2 regions of the Mycobacterium adipatum genome follow, and region 2 is predicted to be linked to the other one. Evidence: predicted binding sites of a transcription regulator. Region 2 holds the regulator's gene; the other holds the start of a gene.
What was found. The regulator LexA, encoded in region 2, represses DNA repair genes until DNA is damaged. The targets are predictions, from matches to a motif close to CGAACANNTGTTCG.

Region 1: a site for LexA is predicted at 1,824-1,837, ahead of A7U43_RS13890 (DUF222 domain-containing protein). Genes of this name have one in related genera too.

What each region holds. Positions count from the first base shown of each region.
Region 1 covers NZ_CP015596.1:2,923,606-2,928,040, reverse strand. Annotated here, with positions in the region: gene A7U43_RS13900 (ABC transporter permease) at 1-617, opposite strand, end outside; gene A7U43_RS13895 (SCO6745 family protein) at 904-1,662, opposite strand; gene A7U43_RS13890 (DUF222 domain-containing protein) at 1,842-3,401, shown strand; gene A7U43_RS13885 (universal stress protein) at 3,411-3,806, opposite strand; gene A7U43_RS13880 (tripartite tricarboxylate transporter permease) at 3,803-4,435, opposite strand, start outside.
Region 2 covers NZ_CP015596.1:3,948,079-3,952,513, reverse strand. Annotated here, with positions in the region: gene A7U43_RS18755 (LGFP repeat-containing protein) at 1-1,636, shown strand, start outside; gene lexA (transcriptional repressor LexA) at 1,644-2,318, opposite strand; gene A7U43_RS18745 (LysM peptidoglycan-binding domain-containing protein) at 2,540-3,037, shown strand; gene nrdR (transcriptional regulator NrdR) at 3,113-3,574, shown strand; gene A7U43_RS18735 (PhzF family phenazine biosynthesis protein) at 3,576-4,274, opposite strand; gene A7U43_RS18730 (alpha/beta fold hydrolase) at 4,288-4,435, opposite strand, start outside.

The sequences.
Region 1 (4,435 bases), 1.0 Mb from region 2:
CGCCAGTGTTCCCAACTGCCGGCCGGTTCGAGGGCGGCCAACTGGGGCGGCAACAGCACCGACCGGAATCCCTGGGCCATCCATTTGACCGGGAACAGCGAGCCGATGACCAGCATCCAGGTCGGGAGCACCATGATGGGCACGTATGTCCCGGAGAGGAATTGCAGACCGACCGCGGGACTGTTGGTCAGCGCGGCGGCCGACACGGCGTTGCTCGCCACATTGCTGATGAGAATGCCCAGCAGCGAGCAACTGACCACCCCCAGCGCGAAGACCCAGGCCAGGGTGAACCAGCCGAAGACATCGGCGGGCAGCCGAAGCCCGAAGGCGATGACCCCGACCATCAGCAGCAGCACGGCCTCGGCGACGCTGAGGATGCTGACCAGCATGATCTTGCCAATGAAGTACGACGTCGCGGTCGTGGGCGTCCCGTGCAGCCGGCGCAGCGCCCCGGAGTCCCGGTCGGCGGCGATGCTGATGCCGAGATTGATAAAGGAGGTGGACAGGATCCCGTAGGCCAGCATGCTGGCCGCGATCACCGCGCCGGTGCTGACACCGCCGACGGGCAGCTGCGCCGAGAAGATCGAGCCCAGCAGCAGGCAGATCACCGCGGGCATCGAGAATGTGAGCCTGCGCCACGGTGTACAGCACAAGGTTCGACGTCCCAGTGGGGAACAGCTCGGCTTGCAGATCGGGGGCAATTCGTCCCAACAGTGAGGGCCCCAGCACCACGCCGGCAATCACCTCGCCGACGACCTGTGGCTGTCCGACCCGCTGAGCGATCACCCCGGCGAGGCGGCAGGCAGCAAGGATGACGGTCAGCTGGAGAAAAAGTGGATCGCGGTGTCCGCTGGCATGCGTCAGGTTGACCAGCGCAAGAGAAGGTGCAGCGTGCCGACGGCGTCAGCGCGGCACGTTCGCCTTCAACGTCGCCAGGGCCGCGGTGGTCAGCCGGGCCAACTCGTCGGCCTCGGCGGGGTCCAGGGCAGCGCCGACGAGTTCGGCCATCCGGCGATTGGTGGTGTGTTCGATCTCGGCGTAGCGGTCCTTCTTGTCCGCGCCGTCGGCGTACGGTTCGGGCCAGCCGAACATGGCTGCATACCGCCGACCCTTGTTCAGCATGTGCGCCTCGATCGGCGTGATGCCGGAGAGGCTGAGTGCGTTGAAATGCAGCCCGGCCCGAAGCTCCCGCAGGACGAACATCACCTGCAGCGCCCGGGCCGGTGCATCGTCGGCCAGCGGCATGGCGCGCCAGCCGGCGAACAATGGTGCGGCGGCCGTGGGGGTGACCGCGATGAGCTTCTCCCCCAGTGCCGCGACACGTTCCAGGCCATCCGCCCCGGCCAAGTACGCGCGACCGAACTCGGCCGCCTGCTCCCAATACACCTGGGACGCGCCGGCAGCGCCACGGACAGCGACACCCTCCTCCCACATGGCCGCCAGGCCGGTGGGTTCGAAGACGGCGAACACCGCGCTCACGGTCGCCCCGGTGACCTCACCGAGCACACCACCACGACCGGCCACGTATCCGGCCAGCGGATTCTGGTATCCGGCGGCGACGCTCGCGCCGTAGGTCTGGGGGTGCAGCATGAACACCGCCACCGCTTGTTCGATGGCGGCGCCCGCGGCGGCGGTGGCTTCGGTGAGATCCGGGTTGCTCATGTCACGCACCATAGCGCCCGGCCGAATCAGCGCGGTCGCGTCAGCGCGATAGGCATGAGAGCGACCGCCTTACAGCGGTTTTCGATCGATGGGCGAGTCTCAGAGATTTCTCTTGGCTCATTGGTCACACCGGTCACTTTTCGGCCGATTTTGTCGGTGACCGCACGTATGTTCGATCCATGGACAGCGATGTGGCCAACGGTCGGGAGGCGGTGCAGCACGCACTGTCGGCCCGCGCCGCGTCGGTCAAGGCGCTGCTGGACGCCGATTTCACCGTCTTCGACACCGCCGAACTACTGGGCCTGTTGTCCCAACGCGAGCAGTATGCCCGCGCCGATATCGCCATCGATCACCGCATCCTGGCCGCTCTGATGGACCGGGCCACCCCGCATGAGATCGGCGGCAAAACCTGGACCGATGTCCTGGCCACCCGGGACCGCCTCAGCGCCACCGAAGCCCGGCGGCGCATCACGGCCGCCCGCGACCTCGGACCGCGCCACACCATGACCGGTGACGTCCTGGAACCGGTACTGGCGGCCTGTGCGGCGGCATTGGCCGCCGGGAGGATCACCACCGGACACATCGCCATCATCGGTGCCACGCTGAACAAGACCTCGGCGTATCTGGATGCCACCGCGCGCGGGCAACTGGAATCCACACTGGTCGATATCGCCACCACCAATACCCCCGAGACGTTGCAGAAGGCCGCCGATCACGCGTTGGCTCTGATCAACCCCGACGGGGAGGGACCCGACCCGGCCCGGCACCGCCGCGGGCTGAGCATCAGCGCCCAAGACGTCGACGGAATGGCCAAAGTGTCGGGCTGGGTGGATGCGGAATTCGCCGCCTACCTACGCACCATCCTCGATGTCTGGGCACGGCCAGGGATCAACAACCCCGACGACGCGGCGCCGCAATACAATCCGATACCCAACCCGCTCGACGATGACCCCGTTGAACCCGACACCGAACCCGAATCCAAGGTCGAGTTCGATTTCGAGGGTGAGACAGAGGTAGGGGCCGGATCAGCAGAGGCCGAATCGGAGGTTGAGCCCGAGACCGAGCCGCAGGCGCCCGTGCCCGCCGCGCCGCCGCCCACGTGGGACCCCGAGACGCATCTGCGAGACCCCCGCACCCAGTCCCAACGCAACCACGACGCACTCAAGGCCGTCCTACGCGACACCCTGATGTCCAAGAGGCTCGGCCAACACAACGGCCTACCCGTCTCCGTGGTTGTCTCCACGACGCTCAAAGAGTTGGAGGCCGGTGCCGGGATCGCGGTCACCGGCGCGGGCACCCTCATGCCCATGCGCGATCTGATCCGGCTGGCCGAGCACGCCCACCACTACCTGATCGTCTACCGCCACCACACCGCCGAACCCCTCTACATGGGCCGCTCCAAACGGTTGGCCACCAAAGCCCAACGGCTACTGCTCTACAACCGGGATCGCGGCTGCACCCGGCCCGGCTGCACCCAAGCGGCATGTCGCTGCCAAGCACACCACGCCAATCCCAGCTGGAACAACGGCGGACTCACCGACGCACCCGACCTCGGCCTGGGCTGCGGACCGGACAACCAGCTGGCCGAACTCGGCTGGACCAACACCATCGACCCCGAAACCGGCCGCGTGCACTGGCACCCACCACCCCTGATGAACACCGGCGGCGACACCCTCAACCACCACTACCACCGGCGACGAACTCCTCCCACCACCCGATTCCGACGGACGGGACGATGACGGATGAGGTCAGAACTCCGAAGGCTTGACCGCGAGAACGGGTTTCGGGCACTCCAGGATCAGCTTCTGCGCGACACTGCCGAGCAGCAGCTTGCCCACCGGACTGCGGTGCCGGATACCGACAACGAGCAGTTCGGCCTCCGGGCTGTCCATCGCGGCCAGCAGTTCCTCCACGGCATCGACGCCGACCGGTTGGGTCAGTTCGAACGGCACGCCGCATTCCGCCAATCGCGCCTCGACATCCTGGGCTTGGGTGCCGCTGGCGAACCGCGAATCGACGTATGCCTCGCCCGATGTCGAGTTGATGACAAGCAGGCCGGTGCCCCGCAACTTCGCTTCGGCGATCCCATGTTCCAGTGCCGCATGCCCGAACTGGTCGGCGGTGTATCCGATCACGATGGTCATGATTTCGACGCCTTCGCTTTCTGGTCCTTGTCGTCCTCGACGATCAACAGACTTTCCTCGCTGCGGTTGAACAGTCGCAGCACCAGCGGAGCGAGGAGCAGCAATGCCATCAGCACGTAGGTGACGATCGCGACCGGCTCGGTGAACAGGTTGCCCCAGTCGCCACCGCCGAGTTGCAGGCTCTGCCGCAGTTGTCGTTCGATCCGCGGCCCGAGGATGACACCGATGATCAACGGCAGCACCGGGAGTCCGAACCGGCGCATCATCAGGCCCATCAACCCGAAGATCAGCAGCAGCACCAGATCCAGGGGCTGCAGGTTGACCGCAAACGCACCGAGCGCGGCGAAGAACAGAATGCCCGCGTACAGATACGGCCGCGGGGTCCGCAGCAGCTTGGCCCACAGCGGTGCCAACGGCAGGTTCAGTGCCAGCAACAGGAAGTTGCCGATGAACAGGCTCGCGATCAGCGTCCAGATGAGCAGCGGTTCCTTGTCGAACAGTGTCGGACCGGGCTGGATACCGTAGGACACGAAGGCGGTGAGCATCACCGCCGCCGTCGCGTTGGTCGGCAGACCCAGCGACAGCATCGGCACCAGAGTGCCTGCGGCCGAGGCATTGTTGGCCGCCTC
Region 2 (4,435 bases):
GGACACCGGTGCGCGGGTCGTGCGCGGCGCCATCAACCAGGCCTGGGATGCGCTCGGGGGTTCGGCCGGAGCGCTCGGCGTACCCAGCGAGGATGAGACCACCAATGGCGATGTCGTCACCCAGAAGTTCACCGGCGGTGAGATCTCGTGGAACCGCAAGACCAAGGCCTTCACCACGGTGCCGCCTGAGCTGGCAGGTCAGCTCGGGGCCATCGAGGTCCCCTCGGACGCCACCTCTGCCATCGCCGCCGCCCGCCGTGCCGCCGGCGGCGCACTCGGGCCGCTGGGCGCCGAGGAGGGCGCGCAGTACGCGATCGGCGCCGACGGCGTGGGGCAGAACTACGCCGGCGGCAAGATCTTCTACAGCCCCGACACCGGCGCCAACGTGGTCACCGGACAGGTGCTGGCCAAGTACGAGAGTGTCGGCGGGCCGACCGGCGATCTGGGGTTCCCCACCACCAGCGAGGCCGATGGCGGACTGACCCCGCAGAGTCGGGTGGTCGAGTTCGCCGCGGAGGACCAGCCCGTCATCTTCTGGACACCCGATTTCGGCGCCGTCATCGTGCGTGGCGCGATGAACGCCGCATGGCAGAAGCTGGGTGGCGCCACCGGTGAGCTCGGGGCGCCGAAGGCCGACCAGACCGAGAACGGCGATATCGTCAGCCAGCAGTTCAACGGTGGTTCGATCTCGTGGGACCGGGCGGCCAAGAAGTTCAGCACCGAGCCCGCCGGTCTGCAGTCTCAGCTCGCCGGACTCGAGGTGCCGGGCGCGGACGCGCCGCAGGCCCCGGCGGACGGGCCGCAGGCCGACGGCGATTCCGGCAAGGGCGCCAGCTGGTTCTCCTGGTGGTGGCTGCTCGGCCTGATCCCGCTGCTCGGTGTGCTCGCGCTGATCGGCGTCGCGGTCCTGCGTAACCGCCGTCCCCGCGACGGTGACCACTTCGGTGACGGCCACTTCGACGACGGTCACCACGACGGTGAGGATCCCTACGAACGCGGCTACAGCGGCGGATACGGGGACCGCTACGAATCCGGGTACCCCAGCCGCCCGGAACCGGCTCCCTACACCCCGCAGAGCCCGTGGGCGTCGGCGCCGCCGGCCGAATCCGGCACCGAGGACGGTGACGACTACAGCGGTGACGACTACGCCGACGAGTACGACAGCGACGAGTACGACGGCGACGGATACGACGGCGACGGATACGACGCCGACGACCACGACGGCGAACCCGCCGCGGAGCGCGATGTCGACGCCGACGATCTCGAAGAGCTCGACGCCGAGCAGGATGCGGTGCTGAGTTTCGACGACGACCCGGACGCCGTGGACACCGCGCCGACGCGGATCGAGTCACCCACCGCGGTGATCGCGCCGCCGCAGACCGCGTACGAACCGGATTTCCCGAGTGGGCGTCACGCCGCGATACAGGACGACGAGCCCGAGGACGCCGGATGGACCTCGATGCGGCTGGCCACCGGTGACCGCTACCGGGCGCCGGAGGGCTACCCGATCAAGGCGGACACCAAGACCGGTTTGTACTGGGCTCCGGGGAGCCCGGGCTACCGCGACACCGAGGCCGAGATCTGGTTCGCCAGTGAGGAATTCGCCCGGACGAACGGATTCGTCCGGGCGGACTGAGGGTCCGTCAGATCTTGCGGATCACGGTGACGACCTTGCCGAGCACCACCGCGTCGTTACCGTCGATCGGTTCGAACGCCGGGTTGTGCGGCATCAGCCACACCTGACCGCGGGTTCGCTTGAAGGTCTTCACGGTCGCCTCGCCGTCGATCATGGCCGCGACGATATCGCCGTTCTCGGCGACGTTCTGCTGGCGGATGACCACCCAGTCGCCGTCGCAGATCGCGGCGTCGATCATGGATTCGCCGACCACCTTCAGCAGGAACAGCGAACCCTCGCCGACCAGCTCGCGGGGGAGCGGGAAGACCTCTTCGACGGCCTCTTCGGCCAGGATGGGGCCACCCGCGGCGATCCGGCCGAGCACCGGCACGAATGTCGGTTCGGGGAGCGCGTCCGACCCGGCCACATCGGTGGTCACGATGGGGGTCACCACATCGTCGGAACCGCGCACGTCCACGGCGCGGGGCCGGTTCGGGTCCCTGCGGAGGTAACCCTTGCGTTCCAGGGTGCGTAGCTGGTGCGCCACCGACGAGGTGGAGGTCAGGCCGACGGCGTCGCCGATCTCACGGATGCTCGGCGGATACCCGCGACTGGTCACGGAGGTGCGGATGACCTCCAGGATGGTGCGCTGACGCTCGGTCAGGCTGGAGCGTGCCTCAGGGGTTTCGGTGCTGTCGCTCATGTGCCCGAATGTAGTCGCCACCGCACAGATAATCAAACATGTGTTCGAGGCGTGTCGTGTTCGCCCTCGGCCCGGCGGGTGGCCGCGCGGGACGCGTCCACTTGTCGGTGCCCCGGTCTATCGTTTCGCAACAGTTCGATCACATGTTCTATTCATCGAACACATGATCGACTAGCATTCGAACACAGAAGCGAAAGACCCCTACTCGGAGAGGCGCTCAGATGACGATTCTCGAAGCTCGCCCGGACACTCGGCACAGTGCGTACGCCCCGGCTCGGTCGCCGCGGCCCGCAATGGCCGCCGAGGTGTGGCCCCTGCCCCGCGACGTCGTCGTGCGCCGGCGTCGTGTCCCATCCTCGCGCCGCCCCGGTGGTGCACCCCTGGGCCACCGCGGCAGCGGGGTGCTGATGTCCCGCGCCTCGCACCGGCGCCGGCCGATCACACCGGCCGCCACGGTGCTGCTGGCCCTGCTGGCCGGCGCAATCACCCTGTGGCTCGGGCTCGTCGCCCAGCTGGGCGGTCCCACCGAAGAGCCCGTCCAGCTGCCCACCCGCCTGTCGGTGGTGTACGTGCAGGACGGTGAGACGCTGCAGCACATCGCCCACCGGGTGGCCCCGGATGCGCCCGCGGGCCAGATCGTCGAGCGCATCCGCGAGCTCAACAAGCTCGAAACAGGCACGGTGCAGGCCGGGCAGACGCTCATCGCACCGATCGGCTGACGCGTGCTCTGCGGTACCCAGGTAGGCTCGACGACATTCGAACTGGTCGATCTGCGGTGCGGCGAAGGAGCGGTGATGCACTGTCCGTTCTGTCGTCACCCGGACTCACGTGTCGTCGACTCCCGGGAAACCGATGAGGGTCAGGCCATCAGGCGTCGCCGGTCCTGCCCGGAATGCGGCCGTCGATTCACCACGGTCGAGACCGCGGTGCTCGCGGTCGTCAAGCGCAGCGGGGTGACCGAACCGTTCAGCAGGGAGAAGGTCATCAAGGGTGTGCGCCGGGCATGCCAGGGCCGACAGGTCGACGATGATGCGCTCAACCTGTTGGCACAACAGGTCGAGGACGCCGTGCGGGCCGCGGGTTCGCCCGAGATTGCGAGCCACGACGTGGGACTCGCGATCCTCGGCCCGCTCCGCGATCTCGATGAGGTCGCCTATCTGAGGTTCGCCTCGGTGTACCGGTCCTTCACCTCGGCCGACGATTTCGAACGGGAGATCGAGGCGCTGCGCGCCCACCGTGTCTCCACCTCCGGCTGATTCAATCCAGTCGGACGCCGGCGTCGGCTACCACCCGGCCCGCGATCTTGACCCAACCCGCCGGGTCCCACCACGTACGAATCTCGGAGCCTCTGCCTTGGGTGATGAGCAGATCTCGGCTCAGGTGGTCGGTCATCCGTACCGCCGCCGCGCCGGTCGCCTCGTCCTCGGCGATGCCGAGGTGCGGCGCAAACATCCGGGACCGCAGAGCGCCCCGGCACTCGTCCGTCCACGCCCAGAGGTAATGCTCGACGTCGTCGGTGTAATCGGCGGTGTCGGCGGCCAGCACCTGCTCGACCGACTCCAGGTGGTAGATGGCCATATCGGGTGCCCAGTCCGATCGGGCGCTGATCACGGTCCACTCGCCGTCGGCTTCCGGCAGATACTCCACCTGCACCAGACCCGCCGGGACGTGCAGCGTCCGCACCGGTGTGCCGCGCTGCTTGAGCCACCACGCGGTGCCCACCGTCGGGTGCCCGGCGAACGGTAGTTCGGCGACCGGAGTGAAGATCCGCATGTGTGCGCTCGCCGCTCCCGGCTCCGGAAGATCGACGAACACCGTTTCGCTGTAACCCAATTCGGTGGCCACGCGTTGGCGGTCGGCCGGATCCACGGTCGCCGCATCGATCACGCCGAGGGGATTGCCGAACTCGCCCCGTGCATCGGTGAACACTCGCAGGACTGCAACATCGACGGCCATACCCCGATGGTAGTCAGGTGGCGCTGCGCTCGTCGGCGCCCATCGCGTCGAGCACGGCGACCCTGGTGTTCAGCGAACCGGTGATCGCGCGTTCGCTCATACCGGTGCGCAGCAGGCCGCGCAGCAGTTCGTGGTCGTACTCCGCGGGAATCGTGGTGTCG